4 regions of the Isoptericola sp. NPDC019482 genome follow, and region 2 is predicted to be linked to each of the others. Evidence: riboswitches for the same ligand, from Rfam matches in the RefSeq annotation. Region 2 holds a riboswitch; each other region holds the start of a gene.
The links. A riboswitch is a leader RNA that binds a small molecule or an ion and turns the genes downstream of it on or off. The one in region 2 is predicted to bind thiamine pyrophosphate.

Region 1: another riboswitch for thiamine pyrophosphate. It lies ahead of ABZ493_RS09655 (bifunctional hydroxymethylpyrimidine kinase/phosphomethylpyrimidine kinase); the one in region 2 lies ahead of ABZ493_RS10570 (ECF transporter S component).
Region 3: another riboswitch for thiamine pyrophosphate. It lies ahead of thiO (glycine oxidase ThiO); the one in region 2 lies ahead of ABZ493_RS10570 (ECF transporter S component).
Region 4: another riboswitch for thiamine pyrophosphate. It lies ahead of ABZ493_RS20375 (thiamine ABC transporter substrate-binding protein); the one in region 2 lies ahead of ABZ493_RS10570 (ECF transporter S component).

The regions. Positions count from the first base shown of each region.
Region 1 is NZ_JBEYBQ010000010.1:108,885-116,401, forward strand. Features, by position in the region: gene ABZ493_RS09620 (class E sortase) at 1-332, opposite strand, end outside; gene ABZ493_RS09625 (class I SAM-dependent methyltransferase) at 396-1,100, shown strand; gene ABZ493_RS09630 (acylphosphatase) at 1,090-1,368, opposite strand; gene ABZ493_RS09635 (hypothetical protein) at 1,422-2,885, opposite strand; gene ABZ493_RS09640 (copper resistance CopC family protein) at 3,106-3,774, opposite strand; gene ABZ493_RS09645 (YcnI family protein) at 3,771-4,571, opposite strand; gene ABZ493_RS09650 (hypothetical protein) at 4,661-5,314, opposite strand; TPP riboswitch at 5,434-5,563, shown strand; gene ABZ493_RS09655 (bifunctional hydroxymethylpyrimidine kinase/phosphomethylpyrimidine kinase) at 5,554-7,302, shown strand.
Region 2 is NZ_JBEYBQ010000012.1:74,939-82,455, reverse strand. Features, by position in the region: gene ABZ493_RS10585 (class I SAM-dependent methyltransferase) at 1-260, opposite strand, end outside; gene ABZ493_RS10580 (energy-coupling factor transporter transmembrane component T) at 312-1,010, opposite strand; gene ABZ493_RS10575 (ATP-binding cassette domain-containing protein) at 1,007-2,482, opposite strand; gene ABZ493_RS10570 (ECF transporter S component) at 2,487-3,134, opposite strand; TPP riboswitch at 3,128-3,239, opposite strand; tRNA gene ABZ493_RS10565 (tRNA-Ala) at 3,384-3,456, opposite strand; gene ABZ493_RS10560 (histidine phosphatase family protein) at 3,548-4,237, opposite strand; gene rsfS (ribosome silencing factor) at 4,234-4,680, opposite strand; gene ABZ493_RS10550 (hypothetical protein) at 4,677-5,792, opposite strand; gene nadD (nicotinate-nucleotide adenylyltransferase) at 5,785-6,402, opposite strand; gene ABZ493_RS10540 (hypothetical protein) at 6,422-6,574, opposite strand; gene ABZ493_RS10535 (glutamate-5-semialdehyde dehydrogenase) at 6,636-7,517, opposite strand, start outside.
Region 3 is NZ_JBEYBQ010000015.1:55,420-62,936, reverse strand. Features, by position in the region: gene ABZ493_RS11970 (OmpA family protein) at 1-476, opposite strand, end outside; gene ABZ493_RS11965 (hypothetical protein) at 473-1,141, opposite strand; gene thiE (thiamine phosphate synthase) at 1,279-1,938, opposite strand; TPP riboswitch at 1,970-2,072, shown strand; gene thiO (glycine oxidase ThiO) at 2,062-3,312, shown strand; gene thiS (sulfur carrier protein ThiS) at 3,309-3,554, shown strand; gene ABZ493_RS11945 (thiazole synthase) at 3,585-4,427, shown strand; gene ABZ493_RS11940 (NUDIX domain-containing protein) at 4,468-4,902, shown strand; gene ABZ493_RS11935 (ThiF family adenylyltransferase) at 4,899-6,131, opposite strand; gene ABZ493_RS11930 (DUF3817 domain-containing protein) at 6,128-6,517, opposite strand; gene ABZ493_RS11925 (ABC transporter ATP-binding protein) at 6,572-7,517, shown strand, end outside.
Region 4 is NZ_JBEYBQ010000050.1:2,183-9,699, reverse strand. Features, by position in the region: gene ABZ493_RS20400 (histidine kinase) at 1-275, shown strand, start outside; gene ABZ493_RS20395 (response regulator transcription factor) at 347-988, shown strand; gene ABZ493_RS20390 (hypothetical protein) at 992-1,435, opposite strand; partial or broken gene ABZ493_RS20385 (ABC transporter ATP-binding protein) at 1,512-2,249, opposite strand; gene ABZ493_RS20380 (iron ABC transporter permease) at 2,249-3,895, opposite strand; gene ABZ493_RS20375 (thiamine ABC transporter substrate-binding protein) at 4,027-5,094, opposite strand; TPP riboswitch at 5,166-5,270, opposite strand; gene ABZ493_RS20370 (DUF4235 domain-containing protein) at 5,430-5,696, shown strand; gene ABZ493_RS20365 (PAS domain-containing protein) at 5,742-6,521, opposite strand; gene ABZ493_RS20360 (sulfite exporter TauE/SafE family protein) at 6,675-7,517, opposite strand, start outside.

The sequences.
Region 1 (7,517 bases), on a different contig from region 2:
TCCGCGATCGGCATCGCGTTGTTCGTCAGGCCGTACCAGGCCGGCACGATGAGCGTGCCGATCGTCTCGCCGTAGGCCGCCTTGTCGGGCACCGGCGGGTCGTCCGTGCGCAGCTCGGCGGGCTCGGGGTTGGCGGGCGGCAGCGTCGCCTCGAACTCCTGCATGACCTCCTGGGCCTGGGCCGTGGCCTCGACCGACGTCCACCACAGCTGCCACACGACGAACAGCCCGAGCACCACGCCGAGGGTGATGAGGATCTCGCCGACGCCGCCCACGATCGTGCTGCCGACGCCGCGGCGTCGGGCGGGTCGGGCATGGGTGGGACTCGTCACGTGCGAAATGCTACGTGGTCCGCGGCCCTGTCGCGGTCCCGGTGGCCGTGGCAACCTGGGGCGGTGACCAGCGACGACGGCGTGCAGCACGGGCGGACGGAACGCGGGCGGGCGGCGCGGCTACGACGCCGGTGGGACCGCGAGTCCGCCGGCTACGACCGGGCGTTCACGGCCGCCGAGCGACGCATGTTCCCCGGCGTGCGGGAGAGGCTCTGCGCGCTGGCCGAAGGACGCACCCTCGAGGTCGCGGTCGGTACGGGGCTCAACCTCGAGCACTACCCGTCCGCGGTGACTGCCCGGCCGGGCGGGTTCGTCGGCGTCGACCAGAGCGGCGGCATGCTCGGGGTCGCGCGCCGTCGTGCGGACCGCCTGGGGCTCGGGATAGACCCCGCGTCGGACCTGCGCCGGGGCGACGCGCAGGCGCTCGACCTGCCCGACGCCTCGTTCGACACCGCCGTGTGCACCTTCTCGCTGTGCGGCATCGCCGACGAGCGGACGGCACTGGCCGAGATGGCGCGCGTGCTGCGCCCGGGCGGGCTGCTCCTGCTGGCCGACCACGTGGCGTCCAGCGCCTGGCCGCTCCGGGCGCTGCAGGTGCTCGCGGACGTGGTGAGCGTGCCGCTGGCGGGCGAGCACTTCCGGCGCCGGCCGATGCGGTGGGTGCTCGAGCGGGGGCTCGCGGTCGAGGAGCACGCGCGCACGCGGGCCGGCGTCGTCGAGCTCGTGGCGGCGCGCGTGCCGGCCACCATGAGGGACGTCAGCCGCTGACGTCGAAGGCGGTCTGGCCGAGCGGCGGGACGTCCTCGACGACGACCCCGGTGACGAGGGCCCCGGGCGGGCCGTCGCGCAGGAACGCGAGGATCGCGTCCACCGCGTCGGGTGTGCCCTCGACCTCCGCCTCGACCGTCCCGTCGGGGAGGTTGCGCACGAGCCCGCCCACGCCCGCCCTGCGGGCCGCCTCTCGGGTCGACCAGCGGAAACCGACGCCCTGCACGCGCCCGTGCACCCGCACCCGCCGCCGCACCGTGGTGGTCATCCGCCCTCCCGTGCTCGTCGTCCTACCGCTCGTACCCCGCGGCGTCGTCGACGTCAGTCGAAGATGTCGCCGATGTCCCCGATGTCGTCGAGGATGCCGCCCAGCACCATCCCGCCCAGGACGGCGCCGAAGACGTCGGAGCCGCCGCGGCCACCGGGGCGGCGTCCGCCCTGCCAGCCGTACCCGCCCCCGTACCCACCGCCGTACCCGTCCGGTCCGCCGTTGTAGCCGCCGTCCCAGCGCTGCCCCTGGCCCGACCGGGCGATGTCCCGGTGCGCCAGGGTCGCGGCCTCCGCGGCGAGCGCGGCGCCCCGGCGGGCGGCGGCGACCCCGCGCTCGGGGTCCTCCGCGGCGCGGGCCTGCGCCACCTCGCGCTCGGCCTCCGCCAGGCGCGTGCGGGCGTCGGGGCCCACAGGGGCGCGGTAGTCGTCGACGACGGACCGCGCCGCCGCGAGCTGCCGCTCGGCGTCGTCGAGCGCAGGCCCGAGCCGGGACGCCGCACGCCGGGCGCGCTCGTCACGCTCCGCCCGCTCCGCGACGGCGTCGTCCAGCGCGGTGTTGGCCTCGCGGACCCGGGTGAGGGCGCCCACCGGGTCGCCGGGCTCGCCCGCGGCGGGGAGCGCGGACAGGGCGTCCTCGAGCGCCGCGACCGCGCCGTCGATCCGGCCCGCCCGCTGCGCCGACGGGAGGGCGCGTGCCTCGGCGAGCTCGGCGCGGGACTCCGCGACGATCGCCCCGAGGGCCGCCTCCGCCCGCAACGCCTCGGCCTCGTAGTCGTCGACGGCGCGCAGCAGCCCCTCGGCGCGGCGCACGGCCTCCTCCGCCGCGCGTGCTGCGGCGCCGGCCTCCGCGACCTGCTGCGTCGTCAGGCGCTTGCGGGCGGCTGCGGTGCTGCGACCGGCGAACTCGAGCAGCCGCTCCGCCTGCTCCGGGTTGTCCGCGACGGGCAGCAGGGCCCGCTCGGCGTACTGCCCCCGCAGGCGCTCGAGGTCGGCGCGCGCGGCGGGCACGGCCTCGCGCACCCGGGCCAGCTCCGCGTCCACGCGGTCGACGGCGTCGGGGGTCGAGCGGACCGTCTGCCGCAGGGCGGCGAGCCCACGGTCGAGCTCGTCGAGCGAGGCGTCGGCCGACCGGCACAGGTCGACGACCCGCGCCGACCACTCGCGCCTCTGCTGGTCGGTGTCCGGGACGTGGTCGTGCAGGAGCTGGTTGTGGTGGAACGCCTCGGACAGGCGCTCGCGCGCCCGCCGCAGCGTGGGCGCGAGCTCGCGCGTCTCCCGGTCGCCGAGCTCCGCCTGGGCGAACGCGAGCTCGTCCTCCGCGAGCCGGGCCCGCTCGTCCGCACGGACCAGGGCGGAGCCCGCCTCCAGCCCGAGCCGCTGCAGCTCCGCCTCCAGGTCCTGTGCCCGTCCGCGCGCCGCCCGGCGGCGTCGTGCCGCCCAGAAGGCCACCGCCGTGACCAGCACGACCACCACGACCAGGCCCGTCACGATCCCGACGATCTGCCCCGCATCCATGGTCGGCATCGTAGGCGGCTCCGACGCGGTCCGGGGACGACCCGACGGCGACGCAGGTGTACTCGAGCCGCCAGGACCATCGACCTGTCAGGGCCAGCGCGGGGTATACCCAGCCCCGGCCCTGACAGCTCGGGGGGCACCAGGACTTGTCAGGGCCAGGGCGCGGTATACGCGGCGCTGGCCCTGACAGGTCGCGGGGTGCGGCGCGTCAGCCCATGCGTCAGCCCCGGCGTCGGGCGAGCCGCAGTGCCACGAGCACCGCCGCACCGGCGAGCACGACGACGCCGCCCGCGATGCCGAGCACCACGGCCAGCTCCGAGGCGCTGCCGTCCCCGGAGGGCGCGTCCGCTTCGGACGCACCGCCCGCCGCAGGGTCCGCCGCGCCGCCGGAGGCGTCGTCCCCGGCCGTCCCGGCCGCGTCGCACGGTGCCGCGTCCGCCGCCGGAGCGGCGGCCTCAGCCCCGGCGGGCGGGTCGTAGGTGAACGAGAACTCGCCGCTGGTGGGGTGCCCGTCCGCCGACACGATCCGCCAGTCCACGGTGTACTCCCCGCCGACGCCCAGCGCGACGGGCACGGACACGGTGCGGTCCTGCGTCGTCGGGCAGCCGGTCGCGTAGTTCGTGCCGTCGGGGTCCGTGACCGTGAGGACCGTGCTGGAGCCCTCGGCGGACAGGTCGAGCACCACGTCGTCGAACGTCACGTCGACGGACTCCGGCGGCTCGGTCACGGTCGACCCCGAGGTCGGCGACGTCCCGACGACGACGTTGTGGGCGCTCGCGGGCACGGCCGCGCCGACGACGCCGGCCGCGCCGAGGCCCACGGCGAGCGCGAACGAACCGGCCGCGGCGAGGGCGCGCCGCGCGGCGGTGCTCCTGCTCTGCACGCTCATCGCTGCTCCGTGCTGCTGGTGCCGTCGGTGCCGTCGGCGCGGGCGCGCGTCCGGGCGAGGGCGACGACACCCGTGACGGCGCCGACCAGCCCGAGCCCGAGGCCCGCGGCGCCCAGCGCCAGCGGGAGGGTGCCGGAGCCGTCGTCCTCGGCCGAAGCGTCCGTGCCCGCGTCCGTGCCCGAGTCGCCGGCACCGGCGGCCGACGCCGCGCCGTGGCCGCCGTCCTCGGCGGCGGGCACGACCTGCAGGACGGGAGCAGGGTGCTCGGGCTCGGCGTCGCCCGACGCCTCCTGGTCCCAGGCGACGACCTCGCCGTCGGAGTAGGTCTGGGTGGCGGGGAGGACGATCTCCTCCACGCCGTCCGGGACGGCGCCGGCCGACACCGTGAACCGGAGGAACTCGCCCGGCGCGATGCCGGCGTCGGCGTCGTCGGCGGTCCACTCGATGGATGCCGGCGCCTCGGTGACGGTGGTGCCGTGCACCTCGACGGGCTCGGGCAGAGGCGCCTGGGTGACCTTCGCCGTCCAGCCCGGCACGGGCTCGACGGACACGCTGGTGAACGGGGTGTCGCTCGGCAGGTCGACCTGCACCGCGGTGGTCGAGGCCTCGGCGGACTCGTTCGGGACCTTGAAGGTGAGGGTGGCGTACGACCCGGTCTCGGCCGCGTCCGGGGTGACGGTCACGTGCGCGGACGCGGCGGTCGCGCCGAGCACGAGGGCAGGGAGGGCGAGGGCGGCCACGCCGGCGAGGCGGCGCGGGCGGAGGGCAGGGGTGAGGACAGGGGTGGTCCTGGACATGGGTTCTTCTGCTCCTGGCTGTCAGGTGTGTCAGACGGTCGTGGGACGGCGAGGGACCCGCCCCCGTCCGACGACGGACCAGGGCAGGGTCAGGCGGCGCGCGCGAGCGCGCCCGGGAGCAGCGGGGGGCCCCGCGGGGGCGTGCGCCGGCGGACACGGGCCGGGTGGGGGCGCCAGGTGCGCCCGACGACGACGGCGGGCTCGCGGACCACCGGCAGCACCGGCGGCTCCTGCACGAGCAGCGCGACGTGCCGCAGGTGTCCCACGACGGTGAGGGCTGCCCGGTCGCCCGCCGCGAGCAGCAGGGCGGTGAGCAGCACCGCGGCGGCGTGCGCCGCAAGCATCCAGGAGGTGGTGCCGGTGTCGGACGCGTGGTGCAACAGCCCGCCGCCCGTCGCGGGCGCGAGGGAGCCCGGGCCCAGGGCGTGGAGCGCATGCCCGTCCGGGGTGGTGCCCGGGGTCGAGAGCTGTGCCGAAGGAGCGCGCGTGCCCGCCGCGCCGAGCACGGACAACGTCGTGTGCTGCACGAGCTGCAGCGCGACCATCGCCGGCAGGAGGCGCCGGAGGGTCAGCCGGCGGCGGGCGGTCCACACCGCGAGGGGCGCCGTGAGCGCCGCGACGACGAGCCAGGCGAGGGGTGCACCGGGGAGCGCGCCGCCGGCCAGGAGGTGGGCGGCGGCCGCGATGCTGAGCGTCGTACCTGCGACGAGGAGCTCGCGCACACGACGGACGACCACGGGCACCCCCGCACCCTACCGCGCGGGCGGACGACGGCGACGGGACGTCGGTGCTGAGGCCTGCACCTCCGACACGCGCGGGCCGGACGCCCGGCGATGCCTGCTCTGACCTGGGCTACCGTGGGCCGCACGACACGGGGTGCGTCCGGTCGGTCATCGCTGCGACATCGTCGCGGCCGGCCGGCGGGCGCTGAGATCACACCCGTCGAACCTGATCTAGCTCGAACTAGCGAAGGGATGTCGACATGCGTGCGCGCGCACCTGAAGACAGCTCCGCCGGCCGCGCCGGCACCACTGCTCCCGCTCCCGCCTCCACGGTGCTGTCGGCGCCGGCGAGAGGCAGCCGCCCCCGCGTCCTGGCGGTCGCCGGGTCCGACCCCTCCGGGGGCGCGGGGATCCAGGCGGACCTCAAGTCGATCGCGGCCGCGGGCGGCTACGGGATGGCCGCCGTCACGGCGCTGACCGTGCAGAACACCCGGGGGGTGCGCGACGTGCACGTGCCGCCCGCGGAGTTCCTCGCCGCCCAGCTCGACGCCGTCACCGACGACGTGACCGTCGACGCCGTGAAGATCGGGATGCTCGCGTCGGCCCCGGTCGCCCGGGCGGTGGCCGCCTGGCTCGACGGGCTGCCGCGGGCCGCGTGCGACGCCACCGGCACGACGGCGCGCCCCGCCGTCGTGCTGGACCCGGTCATGGTGGCGACCAGCGGCGACCGGCTGCTCGACCCGGCTGCCGAGGACGCGGTGCGGGACCTGCTCGGCCGCGTGGACGTCGTGACCCCGAACCTGCCCGAGCTCGCGGTCCTCGCCGGCGAGCCTCCGGCGGCCCACTGGCCGGCCGCCCTCGACCAGGCGCGGCGGCTCGCGGCGCGGCACGGGGTCCTCGTGGTGGCGAAGGGTGGGCACCTGGGCGCCGCCGAGGCGGTCGCGACGGGGGACGGGGCCCCGGACGCCCTGGTCGGGCCGGAGGGCGTGCTCGTCGAGCTGCCGGGGCTGCGCCTGACCAGCACCTCCACCCACGGAACGGGCTGCTCGCTGTCCAGCGGGCTGGCCGCGAGGTACGCCCGCACGGGCGACTGGGCCGAGGCGCTGCGGGGCACGAAGACCTGGCTCACCGCGGCGATCCGGGCGGGGGAGGACCTGCGCGTCGGCGGCGGGAACGGCCCCGTGGACCACCTGGTGGGGCTGCGGGCCGGCGCCGTGGAGCAGCCCGCGACGTCGCCAGCGGCGGGCGCGGGCGACGCGTCCGCGGACGATCACGGGGAGGACGTCGTCGCGCGCTGGTGGGACGATGCCGCGGGCGTGCGCGCCGCGATCGACGACCTGGCGTTCGTCCGGTCGCTGGGCGACGGGAGCCTCGACGCCGGGCACTTCCGCACGTACCTGGAGCAGGACGCGCTGTACCTGCGCGACTACGCGCGCTGCCTCGCGCGGGCGAGCGAGCTCGCGCCGACCCGGGTCGAGCAGGCGTTCTGGGCGGGTGGCGCGCACGGGGCGCTGGTCACCGAGCTCGACCTGCACACGCGCTGGCTGGGCGGCGAGCCGCAGGACGTGCCCGCCAGCCCGACGACGGCGGCGTACCTCGACCACCTGCGGTCGGCCGGAAACGACTACGCGACCCTCGTGGCCGCCGTCCTGCCCTGCTACTGGATCTACCAGGACGTGGGGGAGCGGCTCGCCGCCCGCAACCACCCCGCCCACCCGTACGCCGCGTGGCTGGGCACGTACGCCGACGACGCGTTCGCCGACGCGACGCGCGAGGCCGTCGCGATCCTGCGCCGGGCCGCCGCGGCGGCCGACGCCCCCACCAGGGACCGGATGTCGGCCGCGTTCCGTGCGGCCTGCGCGCACGAGCTGGCGTTCTTCGACCAGACCGGCCTGCCCGCCCCGACGGGCGCGGCCGATGACGCCGCCGGAACCCCGGTCGGACACGGTGCCGGGCACGGTGCCGGTGGCGGTGCCGGACACGGTGCCGGGGGCGTCGCGGTGGCCTGACCGCGGCCCGTGGCGGCTCTCGCCGTCGCGCTCGACCGAGGGCGCGACGGCGAGATCTCGCGGGGGTAAGCGGTATCCCGAGATCGCGGCGCACCGCATGATCGGGGCAAGCGTGTCGGCGGCGAGTGACAGAATGGTTGTGATGCCCGACACGAAGCGCACTTCGCGCAGCCGCAGCCGAGGCGCCCGCCGCGCCGATCCCTCCGACAGTCCCA
Region 2 (7,517 bases):
GCATCGAGGATCGCCCCCGCGACCCGCTCCCGGGCGCGGGAGATCGCGTGCGGCGCGGCGTCCACGCCCACGACCTGGTGGCCCGCCCGCGCGACGGCGAGCGCCAGCACGCCCGTGCCGCACCCGACGTCGAGCACCGGGTCCGCGAGGACCGACCGGCGCACGAGCGCCAGGAGCGCGGGCTGCGGACGCCCGATCTCCCACGGCGGCGGGTCGTCCGCGGCGTACAGCGCGTCGAAGTCGTGCACCTGGCGAGCCATGGAGCACCTCCCGACGCCCATTCTGCGCCCGGCGGGTCGCTCGCGGCGCGCCTACGCGAGGACCAGGACGGCGCACGGCAGCGCCGCCGCGACCGCGCCGAGGGCGAGCACCACGGTGTCCGACCTCGTCCACGGCGCCGGCTCCGCCCAGGTGCGGCGGTGGGCGGCGGCGAAGCCGCGGGCGTCCATCGCGACGGACATGACGGTCGCGTCGCGCAGGGTGGCCGCCAGGACGGCGAACGTCACCGACGCCGCGTGCCGCGCCCGCGAGAGCGGCCCCCGGCCGGGCCCGACGCCCCGCGACCGGCGGGCACGGGAGGCCTGCTGCCACACGGTGCCGAGCCGCTCGAACCGCTGCAGCGCCGCCCCGACCCCGACGACGAAGCGGGCCGGCAGGCGCAGCCGCTGGCCGAGCTGGTCGGCCAGGCCGCTCGGGTCGACCAGCGGCGCGAGCGCCACCCCCGGCAGCGCGAGCACCGCGATGCGGGCCCCGGCCACGCCCGCGACCACGGGGTCGTGGCCGCCGAGCAGCCAGGTCGACCAGGTCACCGACGCGACCGCGACGACCACCGTGAGATATCGCAGCGGCGACCCCACGCCGCGCGGCAGCAGCACCAGCCCGAGGGCCAGGCAGGCGCCGAGCCCGGCGGCCGCGCTGGCGACGTCCCGCACCCCCAGCGAGGCGACCAGGCCGAGCAGCCCGAGGACCACGAGCACGAGGTCGTTCACCCGCGCCAGCACGCCGGTCACGCCGCCACCACCTGTCGCTGGCGTGCCGGACCGTCGAGCCGCACCTGGTGGCCGGCGTGGGCCACGAGGTGCCCGTCGTGGGTGCTCGCCGCGACCGTGGCCCCGTGCCGGGCGGCGGCGACGGCCCAGCCGGCCACCGCGGCCCAGGTCTGCCGGTCCTGCCCGACGGTGGGCTCGTCGAGCAGCACGAGCCCCGGGCGGTGCGCGAGCGCGGCCGCCAGGGCGAGCCGGCGCTGCTCGCCGCCGGACAGCCGGAACGGGTGCGCGTCGGCGAGGTGGTCGAGGCGCAGCAGCGCGAGCACCTCGTCCGCGTCCACGGCGACGCCGAGGCGGCGCCCCGTGAGCTCGACCTCGTCCCGCACCCGCAGGGCGAGCAGGCCGTGCTCCGGCTGCTGCGGTACCCACCCGCACGACCGGGCGAGGTCGCGCGAGCGCGCGGTACGCCCTGGGGCGCCCCGCACCTCGCCGGCCGTCGGTCGCAGATGCCCCGCGACCGTGGCGACGAGGGTGGACTTCCCCGCCCCCGACGGCCCCGTCACGGCCGTGAGCCGCCCCGCCGGCAGCCGCGCGGCCACGCCGTCGAGCGCATTCGTGGTGGTGCGCCCGCGCAGGCCGCGGGTCACCAGGTCGACGCGGAGCCCCTCGACGACGACGTCCGGCCCGGGCCCGTCCGGCGCCACCAGCGACGCGGGCACGTCCAGCGGCGCGGGCGCGGGCACCCCGGGCAGCCACACCCCGGCCCGGGTCAGCTCGTCCCGCAGCGAGGTCGCGCCGCCCGCGGGGACGTCGAGCGCGGCGGCGTCGAGCGCAGCCGGCGCGACGTCGTGCGTGATCCGGCCGCCCGGACCGAGCACGACGACGCGGTCCAGGTGCTCGAACCACGGCCCGACGTGGTGGTCAACCACGACGAGGGACGTGTCCGTGCCCTCCAGCGCGCCGACGACGGCGGCGCGCACCTCGGCCGCGGCGGCCGGGTCGAGCATGGCCGTCGGCTCGTCGAGCAGCAGCAGGCCGGGCGTCCGGGCGAGCGCCCCGGCGAGCGCCAGCCGCTGCAGCTCACCGCCCGAGAGGGCCGACGTGGGACGGCCGGTCGGGTACCGCAGTCCCACCCGGTCCAGCGCCTCGTCCGTGCGGCGCCAGATCTCCGCCCGCGGCAGGCCGGCGTTCTCGGGCCCGAACGCGACGTCCCGCCCGATCCGGGACGCGACCACCGCGGAGCCCGGGTCCTGCGGGACGTACCCGACCCCTCCGTCCACGTGCACGGTGCCGGACAGCTCCCCCGGCAGCGGGTCCCCGAGCACTCCCGCCAGCGCGTGCAGCACGGTCGACTTGCCGGCGCCGCTGGGGCCGACCAGCCCCACGCGCTCCCCCGCGCCGACGGTGAGGTCGAGGCCGTCGACCGTCGGGGTCGCGCGCCCCGTGGGCCGCCAGCGCAGCCCCCGCACGCGCGCCCGGACGTCGTCGCGTGCCACGGCGTCAGGCCCGGGTGCGGCCGGCGGCGCGGCCCGTGCGGCCGGCGGCACGATCAGCAAGGTCGCGCCCGGGCCCGAAGGCGTCGAGCACGCCGGCCCGGGCCAGGGCGCGCACGAGCGCCGCGCCCCCGAGCCCCGCGAGCAGCGCGCCGGACAGCGCGAAGAGGCCCAGGTAGGCCAGCCGGAAGGGCCACTCCCAGTCGGGGTAGTACGCGAACCACTCGTACACGGCACCGCACGCGCCCGCCGCCGCGCCCGCCAGGGCGGCGACGGCGGTGCCGAAGCGGCGGTACAGGAACAGGGCGAGCACGAGCTCGGCGCCGAACCCCTGGACGACGCCGGAGACGATCGCCGAGAAGCCCCAGCCGGCGCCGAGCAACGCCTCGACGCTCGCGGCGACCACCTCGGTGAGCAGCGCCGCGCCGGGGCGGCGGACGATGAGCCCGCCCAGCACCCCGCCGAGCAGCCAGCCGCCCCCGAGCAGACCGGTGGCCGGTGGGAACACGACCGCCAGACCGGCGGACAGCAGGTGGTAGAGCTGGGTCCAGCCCCAGAAGACGACGCCGACGGCCACGCCGAGCATGGCCACGGTGACGAGGTCGACGGTGCGGTACCGCAGGGACGGGATGCGCGAGAAAATGGGCGCGGACATTCCAGGTAACTCCCTTCGCCGGTGCTAACCGGAGCAGGTTCCAAGGGTCTGCGGCTGTGCCCGCACTCTCAGCGCCCCTTCGACGGCGCTCCCCTGTCATGGGTGTCTTCAGATGTGACGGCCGACGAGGCGGCCGCAGGGCCGACCTTAGGCGACGTCGGCGTCGGCGCAAGGGGCGTCCCGTACGGTGAAACCCCTGGTCATGCGAGAAGGCCCGGAACCATGAGGTTCCGGGCCTTCTCGTCGGGGTGGAGCTGAGGGGACTCGAACCCCTGACCCCCTGCATGCCATGCAGGTGCGCTACCAGCTGCGCCACAGCCCCGAGAACCGACTCTCGCGACCGCGGACGGCCAGGCGATTCGTCTGATTCGGTGTGTTCCTCCGGGCTTGCGCCCCTCGGGAACGTCGATATCTTAGGCAGACTTCGGGCCAGGTTCCAAATTCCAGTCCGGCCCCGCCTGCCAGCGGTCCAGGGGGTACCCCGCGCCCACGTTGTGCGCCACGAGTCGCCAGGCCGGCTCGGCCCCCTCGCCTGCACGGTGCAGGTGGGACCAGTGCACGTTGTGCATGCCGGACAGCCCGCGCCAGGTGGTCGGGTCGAGCCCGAGCAGCGCCGTCACCGCCAGCGAGATCGCGGCCCCGTGCGACACGACGACGAGGGTCGCGTCGTCGTCCAGGTCCGCGACGTGCTCGGCCACGGCCACGGCCATGCGCTGCGCGACCGCCGCCTTCGTCTCAGCGCCCGCCCCCGCCGGCTCGGCACCGAGCCGCCAGGCGGCGTACTCCTCGGGCCAGCGCTCCTGCAGCTCCGCGCCGGTGAGGCCCTCCCAGGCGCCGAAGCCGCGCTCCCGGAGCCGCTCGTCGGCGACGACGGACATCCCGCCGAGCGCGTCCGCGTAGGCGGCCGCCGTCTCGACGGCACGCCCCAGGTCGGAGGACACGATGCGCGTCGCGCGGTGCGACGACGCGAGCGCGGAGCCGCCCTCCGCCGCCTGCCAGCGGCCGACCTCGTCGAGCGGGATGTCGATCTGCCCCTGCAGCCGCAGCGAGGCGTTGTACGCGGTGCGGGCGTGCCGCAGCAGGACGACGGTGCCGGCCGTCACCGCTCGTCGCCCGCGAGGCGGATCACGCCGTCGCCGCCGTCGTCGCCGTACTCGGCAGCGGCCGCCGCGCCGTCGCCGCCGCGCGCGTCCTCGGGCAGCTCGACCGCCGGGCAGTCCTTCCACAGCCGCTCGAGCGCGTAGTACACGCGGTCCTCGGCGTGCTGCACGTGGACGACGACCTCGCCGAAGTCCAGCAGCACCCAGCGCGCCTGCGCCTTGCCCTCGCGGCGGATCGGCTTGGACCCGGCGAGGAACATCGCCTCCTCGACGGCGTCCACGATGGCCGAGACCTGCCGCTCGTTGGTGCCCGAGGCGATGAGGAACACGTCGGTGAGCACCAGCTGGTCGCTCACGTCCAGGGCGATGATCTCCTGCGCCTTGCGGTCGGACGCGGCCCGGGCGGCTACGACCGCCAGCTCGACGGCGCGGGGGCTGGCGGTCATGCGGCGGCTCCGGGGTGTTCGAGGGTGAGCGAGTGGCCGGCCGCGGGGGCGGCCTGGTCCGTCTGGAAGTCGTTCGTGTCCGGGCCCCCGAGCAGAAGCTTCCACACCAGCAGGCCGAGCACGAACGCGACGACCACGAGGACGATGTAGTGCAGCCAGGTGTACGACGCCTCGGGCTCGTCCCAGTCCTCGTCGTCGTCCTCGTCGACCTGCGGCGCGGCGGAACGCGCCCGGACGGGCTGCTCGGACGCCACCAGCGCGTCGAACGGCGACGCGGCGGGACGCTCGGCGGCGGCCGGCGCCTGCGCGGCACCGGGCGCGGGGCGCGAGGGCGGCACGGACGCGGGCCGCTCGGTCGTCGGGCTCGCCCAGGGCAGCGGGGGCGCCACCGACGTGGAGGCGGCGGGCGGCGGGGTGGTCGGCGCCGCGGCGGGCGGCATCGACGACGGGGCCGACGACAGGGCCGACGGCGCCGACGTCGTGCCGAACGGCGACGCGGTGCCCGTCGTCGCGAACGGTGAACGGCGGGTGGGTCCGTCGGGGCGCGGGGCGACCGTGGCCGGCGGGCTGGCCGCGGGGGGCGCGGAGCTCGCCGACGGGCTCGAGGGCGCGGCCAGCGGGGGCATCCCGAGCCCGGTGGCGGCGCCCGTCGGCGCCGCACCGGGGTCGCGGCGGGTCGAGGTGCGCGCAGGAGGCGCGGCCGGGGCGCTGGGCGCCGGCGCGGGCCGGACCGCGGGCGTGGGGGCGACGGCGCGGGACATCTCCCCGGTGGGCCGCTGGATCGGGGCCAGGCGCCCGGTCTCGTCCAGCCCGCGCACGCCGGCGGAGGTGGACGGCGGCCGCACCATCGGTGCAGGGGCCGGGGCGGCGGGCGCGGGGCTCTGCTCGCGGAGCGAGCGGCGGGACGGCGCGCTTGCGGCCGGCGCGGAGAACCGCGGAGCGGGCGCCTGGCCGGCGGGCGGGCCGAACGGCGACCGGGCCGCGGCGGGCGCGCCGTACTCCGGCGCGGGCGGCGCCTGCTGCCCGGCGCTGGCCTGTGCGGCGGCGGCCGCCTGCTCCCGCTCGCGGATCTCGCGGCGGGTCAGCGGGCGGGACGGGTTGTTGTCACTCATCGAGACCTCGATACAGACCGTGCTTGGCGATGTACTGGACCACGCCGTCCGGCACCAGGTACCACACCGGTTGGCCGGCCTGCGCCCGACGACGGCAGTCGCTCGACGAGATCGCCAACGCCGGGACCTCCAGCGTCGTGACCCCGTCGTGGGGCAGGCCGTCCACCATGAGCTGGTGCCCCGGCCGCGTGACAGCCACGAAGTGTGCCATCTCCCACAGGAGCGCGGCATCCTTCCAGGTCAGGATCTGCTCGATCGCGTCCGCGCCGCTGATGAAGAACAGGTCGGCGTCGGGTCGCTGCTCGTGCAGGTCCCGCAGGGTGTCGACGGTGTACGTGAGTCCCGGACGGTCGATGTCGACCCGGCTCACGGTGAACCGGGGGTTCGACGCCGTCGCGATCACCGTCATGAGGTAGCGGTGCTCGGCCTGCGACACCTTCTGGTGCTGCTTGAAGGTCGGCTTGCCCGTGGGGACGAAGACGACCTCGTCGAGGTCGAGCAGCGCCGCCGCCTCGCTGGCGGCGACCAGGTGCCCGTGGTGGATGGGGTCGAAGGTGCCGCCCATCACGCCGAGGCGCGGACGGCGCGGCTGCGACGACGGCTCGTTCACGCTGACCGGAAGGCGGTCGTCAGTGGTGGCGGTTGGACACGTTGCGGAAGGCGTACGTCACCACGAGCGCGGCGACCAGGCCGCCGAACGCGAGGAGACCCATCGCGATCGGGGAGATGGTCTCGGCGTGCTCGGCGGCCTCCTGGGCCACCTGGACGGCGGTGTGCAGCACGGGTTCCTCCTGTGCGTGGGTGTGCGACGGGTCGCGACGGGCAGGGTCGGGGGTCAGTCTCTCACGCGGGCCGGACGTGTCCGTCGCCGTGCACGACCCACTTCGTGGTGGTCAGCTCGGCCAGTCCCATCGGCCCGCGCGCGTGCAGCTTCTGCGTGGAGATGCCGATCTCGGCGCCCAGCCCGAGCTCGCCGCCGTCGGTGAAGCGCGTGGACGCGTTCACCATCACGGCGGCCGAGTCGACCTCCGCGACGAACCGCTCGGAGGCGGCCAGGTCGCGGGTGACGATCGCCTCGGTGTGCCCCGACGACCAGGTACGGATGTGCTCGACGGCGTCGTCGAGCGAGTCGACGACCCGCACCGCGAGCTCCAGCGCGAGGTACTCGGTGGCCCAGTCGGCGTCGGTCGCGGGCAGCACCTCGACGGACTCGGGGGCGAGCGCGACCGTGCGCGCGTCGCCGTGCAGCACGACGCCCGCGCCGCCCAGCGCGGCGAGCGCCGCGGGGAGGAACGCCTCGGCGGCGTCCGCGTGCACCAGCAGCGTCTCGGCCGCGTTGCACACGCCGACCCGCTGCGTCTTCGCGTTCATCACGATCTCGACGGCGCTCGCGACGTCGGCGGTGGCGTCCACGTACACGTGCACGTTGCCGACGCCGGTCTCGATGACCGGCACGGTCGACGACTCGACGACCGTGCGGATGAGGTCGGCGCCGCCGCGCGGGACGAGCACGTCCACCAGCCCGCGCGCCTGCATGAGCGCGACGCCGCCCGGGCGGCCGTAGGCGTCGATGGTCTGCACGAGGTCCGCCGGCAGGCCCTGGGCCCCCAGCGCACGCCGCAGCACGTCGACGATCACCGCGTTGGACGACGCCGCCGCGCTGCCGCCGCGCAGGATCACCGCGTTGCCCGACTTCAGCGCCAGGCCCGCGGCGTCCACCGTGAC
Region 3 (7,517 bases), on a different contig from region 2:
AGGTTCCTCGCGTCCGTGCCGATCGAGTCGGTGTACCCGTCCACCCGGACCGTCGCGTCCTGCGGGATGTCTGCGGCCAGGTCGGCCACCGCCTTCTCCGCCTCCGGCGTCAGCTCCGCCTTGCCGAAGTCGAACAGCAGGTCGGAGGTGAGCGTCACGACCGTGTCGTCCTCCTTCTCCTGCGTCTTCTCCAGCACCGTCGTGGAGTCGTCCGGCCGGAGGTCGAACGTCGAGTCCGGCGCGCGCAGGTCGAGCGTCGAGTCCGCGCGCATCGCGTCGGTGAGCTCGGCCGCCTCGACCTTCGCGTCCTGCTCCGCGAGCGCCTCGTGCGCCGCCATCATCAGCTCCGGGTCGGCCGAGGTCGTGGTGTCCGACGACGCGCTCGGGCTCGTCTCCGCGCCGGCCGGTCCCGCGGCGACCGCCGCGAGCAGCACGGCGAGCGCCGCGACGGCGGCTCCCCGGGCCCGGAGCGTCACTGCGCGGCCCCGTCGCCGTAGGTGACCGTCGCGTCCGTGAACAGCGGCAGCCCCTCCGCGGGCAGCACGTCCACGGTCGCCGGCTCGCCGTCCGGGGCGGGCAGCACGGCGGACGCCTCGATCGTCCCGTGGTTGGGGAACTTGAAGGTGATGTTCTCGAGCGGCGACACCAGCATCGACTCGCGGCACCTGAGCTGCGCGAGCGACGCCTGCGCCGCGTCGTCGCTGTCCAGCTGCCAGGCCCCCTCGGTGCAGTAGGGCTTGTAGGCCTTGAGGGCCGTGCGGTCGGTCACGGTCGTCGCGGGCACGACGCCCAGGTCGTAGTAGCTGGCGCCGGCGTCGGCGGGCGACTCGTCGTCGTCCCAGCGCAGCGCCCACCGCACGGTCATGTTCTCGGCGCCGACCTCGACGGAGCGCAGCGTCACGGTGAGCTCGCCACCCCACGCGTCGCCGCCGCCGTGCGGCGTGGCGATCTTCTGCTCCGCCATCACCTGGTCGGCGACGGTGGCGGTGCCCGGGTCGGCGGCGGCCTGCTCCGCGGTGGCGGCCTCGCCCGTCGCGCCGGCCTCGTCGTCGCTCGGGCTGCCGGTGCAGCCGGCGAGCAGGAGCGTGCCGGCGAGGGCGAGTGCTGCGGTGGTGCGGGCGCGTGCGGTCCGTGCGGACATGCGTCCTCCAGGGTCGGGGCACGGCCAGTACCCGGCCGTGGTGGGGGCAGGGGCCCCACTCTGGCACGCGCCGGCAGGGGTCCGCCCGGGGCATCCATGGGGAGAACTCCCCAGGTCACAGGCCTCGGGCGCCGGGGTCAGCCCAGCCGCTCGCGCAGCTTCCGAGCGGCGCGCTCGGGGTCCGGTGCCTGGGTGATGGCACGCACGACGACGACGCGCGACGCGCCGGCGTCGAGCACGGCGTCCAGGCGCTCGGCGTCGACGCCGCCGATGGCGAACCACGGCGTCGTCGGGCGGGTCGCGGCGACCTCGCGCAGCAGGTCGAGGCCGACCGCCGCGCGGCCGGGCTTGGTGGGCGTGGCCCACAGGGGGCCGACGCAGAAGTAGTCGACGTCCGGATCGGCCTCCGCCTCGGCCGCCTGCGCGGCGGAGTGGGTCGAGCGGCCCAGCACCGGGTCCGGTCCCAGCAGCGAACGCACCGCCGGCACCGGCAGGTCGCGCTGCCCCATGTGGACCACGGGCGCGCCGGCGAGCTGCGCGACGTCGGCCCGGTCGTTCACGGCCCAGAGCGCGCCGTGCTCCGCGGCGACGCGGGCGACCATCCCCTGCAGCTCGAGCTCGCGCGCGACGTCGAGCGTCTTGTCCCGCAGCTGCACCACGTCGACGCCGCCCGCGAGCGCCGCGTGCAGGAAGTCCTCCAGGTCGCCCCGGTCCTCGCGGGCGTCGGTGCACAGGTAGAGGCGGGCGTCGGCGAGGCGGGCGCGGGCCGCGTCGGCAGCGGGCGTGGTCGTGGTCACGCCGGCCAGGGTAACCACGGCCCGGGTTACAGTGGCCGCGCACGGGAGCCCCGCTCGGGGCTGAGAGGGCGTAGGAGCCGACCGTCGAACCTGATCTGGGTCATGCCAGCGAAGGGAGCGCACATGCCCACCTCTGCACCCGCTCCGGGATCCGTTCCCGCGGGCGCGTCCGCCCGCGACGTCGTCGTCGTGGGCGGCGGGATCGTCGGCCTCGCCGTGGCCTGGCGGGCCGCGGACGCCGGCCTCGCGGTCACAGTGCTCGACCCGTCGCCCGGCGACGGCGCCACCCGCGCGGCCGCGGGGATGCTCGCGGCCGTCAGCGAGGCCGACTTCGGCGAGCGGGAGCTCGCCCGCCTCAACGTCGCGTCGGCCGCCCGATGGCCCGCGTTCGCCGCCGACCTGGCCGCCGCGACCGGCCACGACGTCCCGCTGCTGCGCGCCGGGTCTCTCGCCGTCGCGTACGACGCCGACGACCTCGCGCTGCTGCGCCGCGTGCTGGCGCTGCACCGGGAGTGGGGCCTCGCGTCCGCGGAGGTCCCCGTCGCCGACGCGCGACGGCGCGAGCCGTACCTCGGGCCACGGCTCGCCGGTGCGGCCGTCGTCGACGGCGACCTGGCCGTCGACCCGCGAGCGGCGCACGCGGCACTGTGCGCGGCACTCGGCCCCGCCCTGGTCCGCCGCGCCGCGGTGCGTCTCGAGCGCGACGCCGCGGGCCGGGTCGTGGCGGTGCACGACGGCGCCGGTGCGCGGCACGCCACGGGCGCCGTCGTGCTCGCGACCGGTCACGGGATGACGGCGTCGCTGCTCGACGGCGTGCCCGAGGTCCGCGTCCCGGTGCGCCCCGTCAAGGGCATGACGGTGCGCCTGGACGCCCCGCCGGGCCTGGCGCTGGAGCACGTGGTACGCGGCACGGTGCAGGGGCGGTCGGTGTACGTCGTGCCGCGGGCGGCCGGCACCGGCACGGGACCGGGCAGCGGGCCCGAGCACCGCGAGATCGTCGTGGGCGCCACCAGCGAGGAGCGTCCCGACGACCGCCGCGCCGAGGCCGGCGGCGTCTTCGCCCTGCTGCGCGACGCACGCGCCCTCGTGCCCGGGATCGACGAGGCCGCGCTGGTCGACGTCACGCCGCGCGCCCGCCCGGCGACCCCCGACAACCTGCCGCTCGTCGGCGCCACCGCCGTGCCCGGCCTGCTCGCCGCCGTCGGGCACGGGCGCAACGGGGTGCTGCTCGCGCCGCTCACCGCCGACGCCGTGCTCGCCGCGCTGACCGGAGCTCCTCCCCCCGACGACGCGTTGTCCGCCGCCGACCCGCGCCGCTTCGCGCCCGCCGACCGTCCCGCCGACAGTCCACTCCCCGAAGGAGCCGCCCGATGACCGCCATCCCCGCCGCCCGCACCGCCGTCGTGAACGGCGAGGCCTACGCGCTCGACGGGCCGCACGGTGACGGCGTCGAGGCCGTCGTCGCGGCCCTCGTCCCCGCGTTCGTCGCGGACGGCACGGTGCAGGGCATCGCCGTGGCCGTGAACGACGCGGTCGTCCCCCGCGGCCTGTGGGCCGGCACCCGGATCGCGCCCGGCGACCGGGTCGAGATCGTCACCGCCGTCCAGGGCGGCTGACCTGAAGCACGCAGAAGGTATGGAGGAAGCATGACCAGCACGCCCGCCGCGGCGACGTCCGCCCCTGTCGCGCACCCGCTCGTCGACCCGCTCGTGGTCGCCGGCACGGAGATCGGCTCGCGCCTCGTCATGGGCACGGGCGGCGCGTCGAACCTCATGACGCTCGAGGACGCGCTGGTCGCGTCCGGCACCGGGCTCACCACGGTGGCGATGCGACGCGTCGCGGTGCGCCCCGGCGGCACGGGCGCGGAGGACGGCGGCATCTGGGGGCTGCTGGAGCGGCTCGGCATCCGCGCGCTGCCCAACACGGCGGGCTGCTTCTCGGTCGCCGAGGCCGTGCTCACGGCGCAGCTCGCGCGCGAGGCGTGCGGCACCGACTGGGTCAAGCTCGAGGTGATCGCCGACGACGTGACGCTCCTGCCCGACCCCCTCGGCCTCGTCGAGGCGGCCGACCGGCTGGTGCGCGACGGGTTCGTCGTCCTGCCGTACACGAACGACGACCCGATCCTCGCGCGCCGGCTGGAGGACGTCGGCTGCGCCGCCGTCATGCCGCTCGGCGCCCCCATCGGCACCGGCCTGGGAGTCCTCAACCCGCGCAACATCGAGGCGATCGCGTCCGCCGCGCGCGTGCCGGTCATCCTCGACGCCGGGGTGGGCACGGCGTCCGACGCCGCCCTCGCGATGGAGCTCGGCTGCGACGGCGTCCTGCTCGCGACCGCCGTCACGCGCGCCGCCGACCCGGTCCGCATGGCGCACGCCATGCGCCTCGCCGTCGAGTCCGGCCGCCTCGCCGCGGGGGCCGGCCGCATCCCCCGCCGCGAGGGCGCGCTGGCCAGCTCCTCCCCCGACGGCCGCCTCGACCTGGCGCTCTGAGCGAGCGCCGACAGCCCCGCTGCCGTGGAAGACTGCCGGCGTGCGTCACCGTGTCGCGGCACTGATCCAGCGAGAGGGCCGGCTCCTCGTCGTCCGGCAACGGTCCCGGGGACCCCACGGTCGGCACGACGGGCCCGCCTACCTGACGCCGCCCGGCGGAGGAATCGAGCAGGGCGAGACGCCCGCCCAGGCCGTGACACGGGAGGTCCGGGAGGAGGTCGGCCTCACGGTGCTGAGCGCGCAGCACGTCGCCGACATCGCCGAACCGGGCGGCACGACGACGGTGTTCGCCACCGCGGTCGCGGCCGGCGACCCCACGCTCGGTGTCGACCCGGAGCTCGACTGCACGTGCCCGCGCATGGTGGGCCTCGAGTGGGTCCCCGCGCCCGAGCTCGGCGCGTGGCGCGAGCCCGACGCCCGGTCCCTCCTCAGGATCGCGGCCGAGGGCGCCGGGGACGCACCCGCGGGGCGTTAGCGCGCCGCCAGCAGCAGCGCGGGCGCACCGCCCTCGACGGAGCGGGCGTCGACGCCGGCGGCGCGCGCGACGTCGGCCACGCGGGCCGAGCGGGCGCCGGCGGCGCAGACCAGCAGCACCGGGCGGTCGGCGGGCAGCGCGGAGATCGCCGCCGCGGCGCCGGCTCCCCCGCCGAGGAAGGCGCCGCTCGGCGACACCGTCGCGCCCGCGACCGGCAGCGCCTGCACCTCCCAGTCCTCGCGGACGTCGACGAGCGCCACGGGAGCCTCGCCCGCGAGCAGCGCGGCGGCGTCGACGGCGGTCATGCTGGCGGGCCCCAGGCCACCAGCCGTGGCGTCGACGTCGGCCGACCCGCCCACCGGGGCGGGCAGGCCGCAGAACGCGGCGTACGCGGCGTCGTCGGCCAGCAGCTCCGCCACGGGCTCGCGCGTCGGGTCAGGGCGGACGGCGAGCTGCCGCCACGACAGCTCGAGGGCGTCGTAGACGGCGATGCGGCCGAGCAGCGTGGTGCCCGCGCCGGTGATGAGCTTGACCGCCTCGGTGGCCATGACCGAGCCGACGGTGCCGCACAGCGCGCCGAGCACGCCGCCGGTGGCGCAGTCGGGCACGGTGCCCGGCGGCGGGGGGACGGGGAAGACGTCGCGGTAGGTGACGCCGCGGTCCCTGGTCTCCTCACCGGCCCCGTCGGCCAGCACCGGCGCGCCCCAGAAGACGGCGACCTGGCCGTCGAACTGGTGGATCGCGCCCCACACGACCGGCACGCCGAGGATCTCGGCCGCGTCGGAGACGAGGTAGCGGGTCGGAAAGTTGTCCGCGCCGTCGAGCACGACGTCGTACCCGCCGACGATCTCCAGCACGTTCTCGGGGGTGAGCCGCACCGCGTGGGCCACCACCTCGACGTCGGGCGCGAGGTCAGCGAGCCGGTCGCGCGCCGACTCGACCTTCGGCCGGCCGACGTCGGCGGTCCCGTGCACCACCTGGCGCTGCAGGTTGGAGACGTCCACGACGTCGTCGTCCACGACCCCGAGGGTGCCCACGCCCGCCGCGGCGAGGTACTGCAGGGCCGGGCTGCCGAGGCCCCCCGCCCCCACGACGAGCACGCGCGCGGCGGCGAGCCGGCGCTGCCCCTGGGGCCCGACGCCGGGCAGCGGCAGGTGCCGGGCGTACCGGGCGAGCCGCGCGGCGTCGAGCTCCGGGCCCGCGGCGACGAGGGGGGCGAGCGACGTCATGCCGCGTACCGCTCCTCGAGCGCCACGAGCTTGGCGTCGGCGTCGGCGTGGACGCGCTTCTCGAGGATGAACGACATCACCGGCACGACACCGGCGAACACCATGGTGGCGAGACGGCCGAAGCCCCAGCGCATCTTGGACCACAGGTCGAGCACCGTGACGAGGTACACCACGTAGATCCAGCCGTGCGCGAACGGCACCCAGCCCAGGTAGTCGACGACGAGCTCGACCGGCACCACGTACTTGAAGAACAGCTCGACGCACAGGATCAGCAGCATCACACCGGTGAGGATCGCCATGAACCGGTACCGCTTCAGGGCGCCGCGCGCCTTGCGGATGGCGGCCTCGGCCTGGCTGGTCGTGGGGGTCTGCTGCGGGGTGCTCACCCCAGCATCGTAGGCGCGAAACGGTGCGGTTAATTCGTGGCAGGGCGTCGGGGAATGTTCGTAGGCTGGACGACCGTGCGTCCCCTCCCCCTGCCCGACGTGGGCAGCCCTCCCCTGACGTCCCCCGCCCGGCTGCTGGCCTGGCAGGGGTGGCGGCAACGCGACGTGCTCGCGAAGTCCCTGGTGGCGGGCGTGGTGGCGATGCTCGCGTCGGCCGCGGCCCCGCTGCTCATCGGCCGCGCCATCGACGAGGGCCTGTCGCCGGGCTTCGGCGGCCCGCTGTTCGCGTGGTGCGGCGCGATGCTCGGCGCCGCCGCCGTGATCGTCGTCGCGGGCGTCTTCAACCACATCTGGGACGTCGAGAACTGGGTGCGGGCCTCGCTGTCGTTCTCCCAGCTCGTGGGCTACAAGGCCTCGCGGGCCGGGCACGCCATCACCCGCAAGCTCCCCACCGGCGAGGTCGTCTCCGCCGTCGCGAACGACGCGCTGCGCGTGGGCGACATGTTCTCCATGGCCGGCCGGTTCACCGGCGGCGTGATCGCGTACGTCGTCGTGGTGGCGATCATGCTGTCGCAGCACGTGCAGCTCGGTCTGGTCCTGGCGCTCGGCATCCCTGCGGTCGCGGCCGTGCTCGGCCTGCTGGTCAAGCCGTTGCAGTCGCGTCAGACGACGCAGCGCGAGGCCACGGGCCGCCTGACGTCGCTCGGCGCGGACACCGTCTCGGGCCTGCGCATCCTGCGCGGCATCGGCGGCGAGGACGAGTTCGCCGCCCGCTACGCGCGCCAGTCGCAGGAGGTGCGGCACCAGGGCGTGCGGGTCGCGGTGCTGCAGTCGGTGCTCGACGGCCTGCAGGTGCTGCTGCCCGGTCTGCTCGCCGCGCTCGTGCTCTGGCTCGGCGCCCGCGCCGCCGTACGCGGCGAGATCACCAGCGGCCAGCTCGTGACGTTCTACGGCTACGCCGCGTTCCTCGCGTGGCCGGTGCAGATGGCCACGCAGATGC
Region 4 (7,517 bases), on a different contig from region 2:
TGACCAACGCCCGCCGGCATGCGCCGGGCGCCGCCGTGCGGGTGACCGTCGCGACCGCCCCGGGCGAGGTCCGCGTGCGCGTGGTCGACGACGGCAGGGCGCCCGGCGCCGTCGCCCCGGACGGGGTGGGCACGGGCACGGGGCTGGTCGGGCTGCGCGAGCGGGCCACGCTGCTGGGCGGGACGCTGGCTGCCGGCCCGGACGCCGGCGCGGCCAGCGGCTCGGTCGCGTCGCGCGGCTTCGCGGTGGAGGCGTGGCTACCGTGGGACGCGTGACGACGACGCCCGGGCCCGGCCCGCTCCCCGTGGACGGCCCTGTGGACGAGACGGTGGACGACACCGCCCCCGTGCGCATCGTGCTGGTGGACGACGACGCGCTGGTGCGCGCGGGCCTGCGACTCATGCTGGACGGCGCGCACGGGATGCGGGTCGTGGCGGAGGCGGCCGACGGCGCGGACGTCCCCGGCGTGCTGGACGCGCACCCGGCCGACGTCGTGCTCATGGACCTGCGCATGCCGGGCGTGGACGGCATCGCGGCCACCCGGCGGGTGCGCGCCCGACCGTCGCCGCCGGCCGTCGTCGTGCTCACGACGTTCGACACCGCCGAGGAGGTGGGTGGAGCGCTGCGCGCCGGGGCCGCGGGCTACCTCCTCAAGGACATGCCGCCCGCCCGCATCGCCGCCGCCGTGCACGCGGCCGCCGCGGGTGAGCCGGTGCTGGCGCCCGACGTCGCGCGACGGCTCATGGCGGCGGTCGCCGGATCGGACGGGTCGCGCGACCGCGCCCGGGCCGCGCTGGACGCCCTCACCTCCCGCGAGCGCGACGTCGCCGTCGAGCTGGGCCGCGGCGCGTCGAACGCCGACATCGCGGCCCGGCTGTACCTCAGCGTCCCGACGGTGAAGGCGCACGTGTCGAGCGTGCTCGACAAGCTGGGGCTGGAGAACCGCACGCAGGTCGCCCTGCTCGTGCACGACGCCGGCGAGGCGTAGGGCTCAGCCCTCCACGAGCCCCGACTCCCAGCAGCCCAGCGGCTCCGACGCGGTCACCGTGTCCGGGCACGACCGGTAGGTCCAGATCTGTTCGCCGTACGTGTCCTGCGTGCCGTCGACGTAGACCTCCAGCCCGTCGATGCCGGGACCGACCCGGTGGTACTCGACGATCGGGTCCCCCTCGACGGTCAGGGAGCGCACGACGAGCTCCGCCCCCGCGCCCGACGCCGCCGCGTCGAGGCACGCGAACGCCTCGGCCAGCTCCGCCTCCGGCTCGTCCTCGCCGAGGTCCGGGCGCGCGGTCACCTCCCCGCAGGTCGGCAGGGGGTCGCGGGCGGCGAAGACGTCCTCGCCGTCGCCCGCGCCGCACGCGGCCAGCAGCACGAGGCACGCCATGCCGCACGCCGCCGCGAGGGGCCGCCGGCTCCGGCCGTCAGACCACGTCATGCCCCGATGATGTCGTCACGGCGGCAGTCCTTGCACCGGACGGCTCGGAGTCGTCGGCGACGCCGTCCGCGGACAGGCCCAGGAACTCCGCGACGCGCGGGGTCGCGGGCGCCCGCAGCAGCACGTCGGGGGCGTCCACCTGGAGCAGCCGCCCGGCGTCCATGACGGCCACGCGGTCGGCGACGGTGAACGCCTCGTCGTGGTCGTGCGTGACGAAGACGGCGGTGGTGCCGGTGGCCGTGAGGGTGTCGCGGACGTCGACGGCGAGCCGCTCGCGCAGCCGGCGGTCGAGCGCGGACAGCGGCTCGTCGAGCAGCAGCAGGCGCGGGCGCGGCGCGAGGGAGCGGGCGAGCGCGACGCGCTGCTTCTCCCCGCCGGACAGCGTCGCGACCGACCGGCCCGCGTACCCGGCCAGGCCGACGTCGGCGAGCAGCTCCGCGACGCGCGCGGCCCGCTCGGCGCGGGGCACGCCCTGGGTCTCGAGCCCGTAGGCGACGTTCCGGCCGACGTCCCGGTGCGGGAAGAGCTGCCCGTCCTGGAAGAGCAGGCCGAAGCCGCGCCGGTGCACGGGCACGCCCGCGAGGTCCTCGCCGTCGAACGCCACGGTCCCGCCCGCGAGCGGCTCCAGCCCGGCGACGGCGCGCAGCAGCGACGACTTGCCGCAGCCGCTCGGCCCGAGCAGCGCGACGATCTCGCCGGCCGCGACGTCGAGCGACACGCCGTCGACCGCGACCGCCCCCGCCCGGCGGCGCGTGGCGCCGTATCGCACGACGGCGTCGCGCACGGCGAGCCCCGTCGTCTGGCCCTGCTCCATCAGAACTCCCCTCCCGGCCGGTCGCCGCGCAGGCGCTCGGCCACCATCATGACGGTCGCGGTGAGCACGGCCAGCACCACGGACGCCGCGAGCGCCATCCCGTAGTTCTCGGCCCCGGGCCGCCCGATCAGCCGGTAGATGACCACCGGCAGCGTGGCCGTGTCGGGGCGCGCGAGGAACGACGTCGCGCCGAACTCGCCCAGCGAGACGGCGAACGCGAACCCGATCGCCAGCCCGAGCGACCGCGCGCCCAGCGGGCCGTCGACGGTCCGCAGCACCCGCCCGGGCGCCGCGCCCAGCGCGGCGGCCGCCTCGCGCAGCCGCGGGTCGATGGCGCGCAGCACCGGCAGCATCGTGCGCACCACGAGCGGGATCGCGACGACCGCCTGCGCGATCGGCACCAGCGCTCCGGAGGTGCGCAGGTCGACGTCGAGCCCGAGCGGCTCGTCCAGCGTGATGAGGAAGCCGAAGCCCACCGTCACGGCGGACACGCCGAGCGGCAGCATGAACGCGGCGTCGAGCACGCCGACGGCGCGCCGCAGCCCCGCGCGCCGCGGGCGCCGGGACACCACGAGCGCCACGAGGCCGCCCACGACGACGGCGATCAGCGCGGCCCACGCCGCGGTGCGCAGCGAGTTGCCGAGCGCCTCCCACACCGTGACGGTGAGGGCGTTGCGACCGCCCGTGGTGCCGAGGGCGACGTAGTTGTCGAGGCCCCAGGACCCGTCTGGCGCGCGCAGCGACCGGGTGACGAGGCCCGCCATGGGCAGCACGAGGAGCCCGGCGACGACGACGAGGGTGACGAGCGCCGGCACGAGGTCCGTGCCGTCAGCGCCCGCGCGCAGCCGCAGCCGGTGCGCGGACACGCTGTCGCTCGTCAGGTGCAGGGCCCGCTCCCGCTTCGCCCGCGCGCGCGAGCTGACCAGCAGCGCGCCGGCGACGACCACGAGCTGCAGCACCGACAGCACCGCCGCGGAGCGCAGGTCGAGGAACTGGGTGGTGCGGGTCCAGATCTCCGTCTCGATCGTGCCGTAGCGCAGGCCGCCGAGCACCAGCACGACGCCGAACGCCGTCGCGCAGAACAGGAACACCACCGCGGCGGCCGACGCGATCGCCGGGCCGAGCGCGGGCAGCGTCACGGTGCGGAACGCGCGCCAGGGCGTCGCGCCGAGCGCGCGGGCGGCCTGCTCGGCGCGGGGATCGAGCCGCTCCCACATGCCGCCGACGGTGCGCACCACCACCGCGTAGTTGAAGAACACCAGCGCCAGCACGATGCCGGCGAAGCTCTCCTCCAGGTGAGCCCAGCCGAGCAGCCCGCCGGGCGCGAAGAGCGCACGGAACGCGACGCCGACGACGACGCTGGGCAGCACGAACGGCACCGTCACCAGGCCCCGCACCAGGGTGCGCCCGGGGAACCGGCACCGGTAGAGCACGTACGCGCCGGGCAGCCCCAGCAGCACCGACAGCAGCGTGCCGGTGAGCGCCTGGGCGAGCGTCTGCCCGACGATCCGCCACGTGCGCTCCTGGGACAGCACCTCCGCGAAGCCGGACAGGTCGAGCTCCCGCCCCGCCGCGGTCTCGGTGAAGAACCCCTGCAGGACGAGCGACACCACCGGCCACGCGAAGAAGACCGCGAGGAAGCCCAGCGGGAGCGCGACGGCGACACCCCAGCCGAGCCACGCGCCCCACCGGTCTCCGCGCCACCGTTCGGCGCGCGACCGCGCCGCCCGGGGGGCCGGGCGGGCGGTGCCGGCCGGGACGCGGGGCACGGGGCGCGTCAGCCGACGACCGTCGCCGTCCACTGCTCGATCCACTCGTCGCGGTGCGCGGCGACGTCCGCGGGCGCCACCTCGAACGGCTCGTCGGCCAGGGGCGCGAACTGCTGCCAGTCGGCGGGCAGCTCCACGTCCGGGTCCGCGGGGTACATGTACATCTGGCCGGGCACGTCGGCCTGGAACTCGGCGCTCGTCAGGAAGTCCACGAGCTTCTTGGCGCCCTCGGGGTTCTCGGCGCCCGCCAGCACGCCCGCGTACTCGACCTGCCGGAAGCAGGTGTCGAGCATCGCGCTGGTGGCGGAGGTCTTCCCGTCGTCGCTCACGGTGAACGCGGGCGACGTCGCGTAGGACAGCGCGATCGGGCGCTGCCCGCCCTCGCCGGCGCCGGAGAAGTCCACGTAGTACGCGTCCTCCCAGCTCTCGGCCACCTTGAGGCCGTTGTCGCGCAGGTCGGCCCAGTAGGCCTCCCAGCCGTCCGTGCCGAAGGCGCCGATCGTCGCGAGCAGGAACGCGAGGCCGGGGGACGACGTCGCCGGGTTGGTCACGACGGTGAGGTCCGCGTACTCCGGCTTCGCGAGGTCCTCGAGCGTCGTCGGGGGCGTGACGCCGTTCTGCTCGAACCAGCCGTCGTCGAGGTTCATGCACACGTCGCCCACGTCGACCGGCGTCAGGGTGCCGGCCAGGTCGTCGGGCGCGTAGGCCGCGACCTCCGGGGCGAGGTCGGCCGGCTGGTACTCCTCGAAGACCCCGGCGTCCACGGCCCGCGACGCGTACGTGTTGTCCACGCCGAAGACGACGTCGCCCAGCGGCGCGTCCTTGGTGAGCACGAGCTGGTTCACCAGCGTGCCCGCGTCCCCGGGGGCCACCTGCTCGACGGTGAGGCCGGACTCCTTCTCGAACGCGGCCAGGACGTCGTCGGAGACCGCGAACGAGTCGTGGGTGACGAGCGTGACCGTGTCCGACGCCGCGCCGGTCGCGTCGTCGGTGGGCGTCCCGCCGCACGCCGCCAGCAGCGGCAGCAGGGCGACGACGCCCGCGGTGGCGGCCGTGGCCGTGGTCGTCAGCTTCATGCTGTCCTCCTCAAGGTGCGAGAAGGGGGTCCTGCGGGCACCCGGCACCGTCGTGGTGCGGCCGTCCGCAGGGATCGAGATTCCCGACTTCCTCCACCGGTGCTAACCGGGTCAGGTTCGAGGGTCTGCGGCGGTCCGCACTCTCAGCGCCGGTGGGCGCTCCCCTGTCGTATCACCACGAGCCTACCCGTCGACGCCGCGCTACCGTGGTCCCGTCCTCGGCCACGGGGTGTGACGTGCCTGACGTGCCGTGACGCCGCCCGGAGGCCGCGGACGCACGCGAGACGACGCGCGGTCATGCCGCGGCCGCGCCGGGACCTACCGAGGGAGAGCACGTGACGGACACCGAGCAGCCGCTGGGCGTGAAGGTCGGCACGGTGGTGCTGACGATCGCCGCCGGATGGGTCGCGCAGAAGCTGATCGGCGTGGTCTGGGAGAAGACGACGGGCAGCGTGGCGCCCACCAACGTGGACGACGACGAGATCTCGATCATCCAGGCCGTCACCTTCGCCGCGGTCTCGGGCGGGGTCGCGGTGCTCGCGAAGCGCCTCGCCCGCAAGGGCGCCGTGCGCGCGGCGGCCCGGTTCGTCCCCGGCCGCTGACCCCGCAACCCCTAACGGCCCGCCCTGCGGGTCAGTTCTCGCGCGTCAGTGGCTCGCGCGCGGACGCCGGCGGGCGAGCTGCGCGTCGTGACCGTGCGGCCGGTCCACCGGCCGCACGGTGGCGAGCGCCTGGCTGAGCCGGTCCGCCGCGTCCTGGGCCGGCGGGGCCGACCGCACCACCTCCGCCGCCGTGAGCGCGGCGTCGCGGTCCCCGACCGGCCGTGCGAGCCCCTTCATCACCTGTTCCCCCGCCGACTGGGCGGAGATCCCGACCTGCGCGCCGGCGTCCGCGAGCACCTCGTTGGCGACCGACTCGTCGACGCCGCAGACCGCCATGATGGCGCCCTTGGCCTGCTCGGCCGCCGCGGCCGCGACGAAAGCGCGGGAGACGGCGCGGTGCGCCTCGCGCTCCAGCGCGTCCCGCACGACCGGGCTCGCGTCGATGACGTAGCCGACGATCTGCGACGACGCGCCGTCGGCCCCGTGCCTCCCCTGTCCGGTGACGACGACGGTGTGGGTGCGCCCGTGGTCGTCCACGACGCGGTGCGCGCCCGAGAACGGCCGCCCGGTGCCGAGCGCGACCACCGCCGTCCGGGAGAGCCGCTCGCGGTCGTCGGGGTGCAGGTGGGCGCGCAGCACCTCCGGCCCCGGCGGGATCTTGCCCGGCTCACGGCCGAAGATCCGGAAGACCTCGTCCGACCACCACCACTCCCCCGTGGCGACGTCGACGCGGTACCGGCCGACGAGCAGTTGGCTCCCGGCGCCCAGCAGCTCCGCGAGGGCGACGAGCTCGCGGCGCGGTGTGTCGTTGGGCGTGCTGGACATGAGGCTCACCCCCCAGTGCCGTGCAGCTGGGTCCGGCGCGCAGTTCTCCTGGCTCCACCACGGTACCGGGACGGCACGACACCGCCACCGCACGGCGGGTGACGTGCGGTGGCGGTGGTGTCGTCGGTGGCCTCGGCCCTGCCGGGGCAGGCGTCAGGCGACCGTCGTCGCAGCGGCCTCGGGGTGCTCGCCGGCCGCCTCGGCCCGCTCCGCGGCGACCGCCTTGCGGTGCTCGCGGAACGAGTAGGTGACGGCGGCGGCCCAGCCGACGGCGATGAGCCCGAGGACGAGACCCCGTACTCCGTCGCTCACCGGGAACTCGTCGAGGCTCAGCAGGGTGCGGACGTTGGTGAGCACGATGATCCCGCCGACGGCGGAACCGAGGACGCGCGGCGGCACCAGGCGGACGAGCCATGCGGCGATCGGCGCCGCGATCAGGCCACCGATGAGCAGCGCCAGGGCCCAGGTCGGGTTGATGCCCGCGGTCCCGAGGCCGAAGAGGAAGCCGAGGCTCGCGGCGACGGCCACGAAGAACTCGCTGGTGTCGATCGAGCCGATCACCTTGCGGGGCTCCATGCGGCCGCTCGCGAGGATGGCGGGCGTGCCCACCGGCCCCCAGCCGCCGCCGCCGGTGGCGTCCATGAACCCGGCGACCAGCCCGAGCGGCGTGAGGAACCGCTTGCGCAGCGGCTGCCCCAGGCGGTCCGTGCGCAGCCCGCGGAGCGTGAACCGCAGCAGCACGTAGAGGCCCAGGCCGAGCAGCAGGATCGACATCAGCGGCTTGGCGATCTCGGTCGACAGCCAGGACAGGAACGTCGCGCCGGCGAACGCGCCGATCGCGCCGGGGATGCCGATCTTCGTGACGACCTTCCAGTCGACGTTCCCGAACCGCCAGTGCGACGCACCGGAGGCCAGGGTGGTGCCGACCTCGGCGAGGTGGACGGTCGCGGACGCCGCCGCGGGGTTGGTGCCGATCGCGAGCAGCAGGGTCGTCGA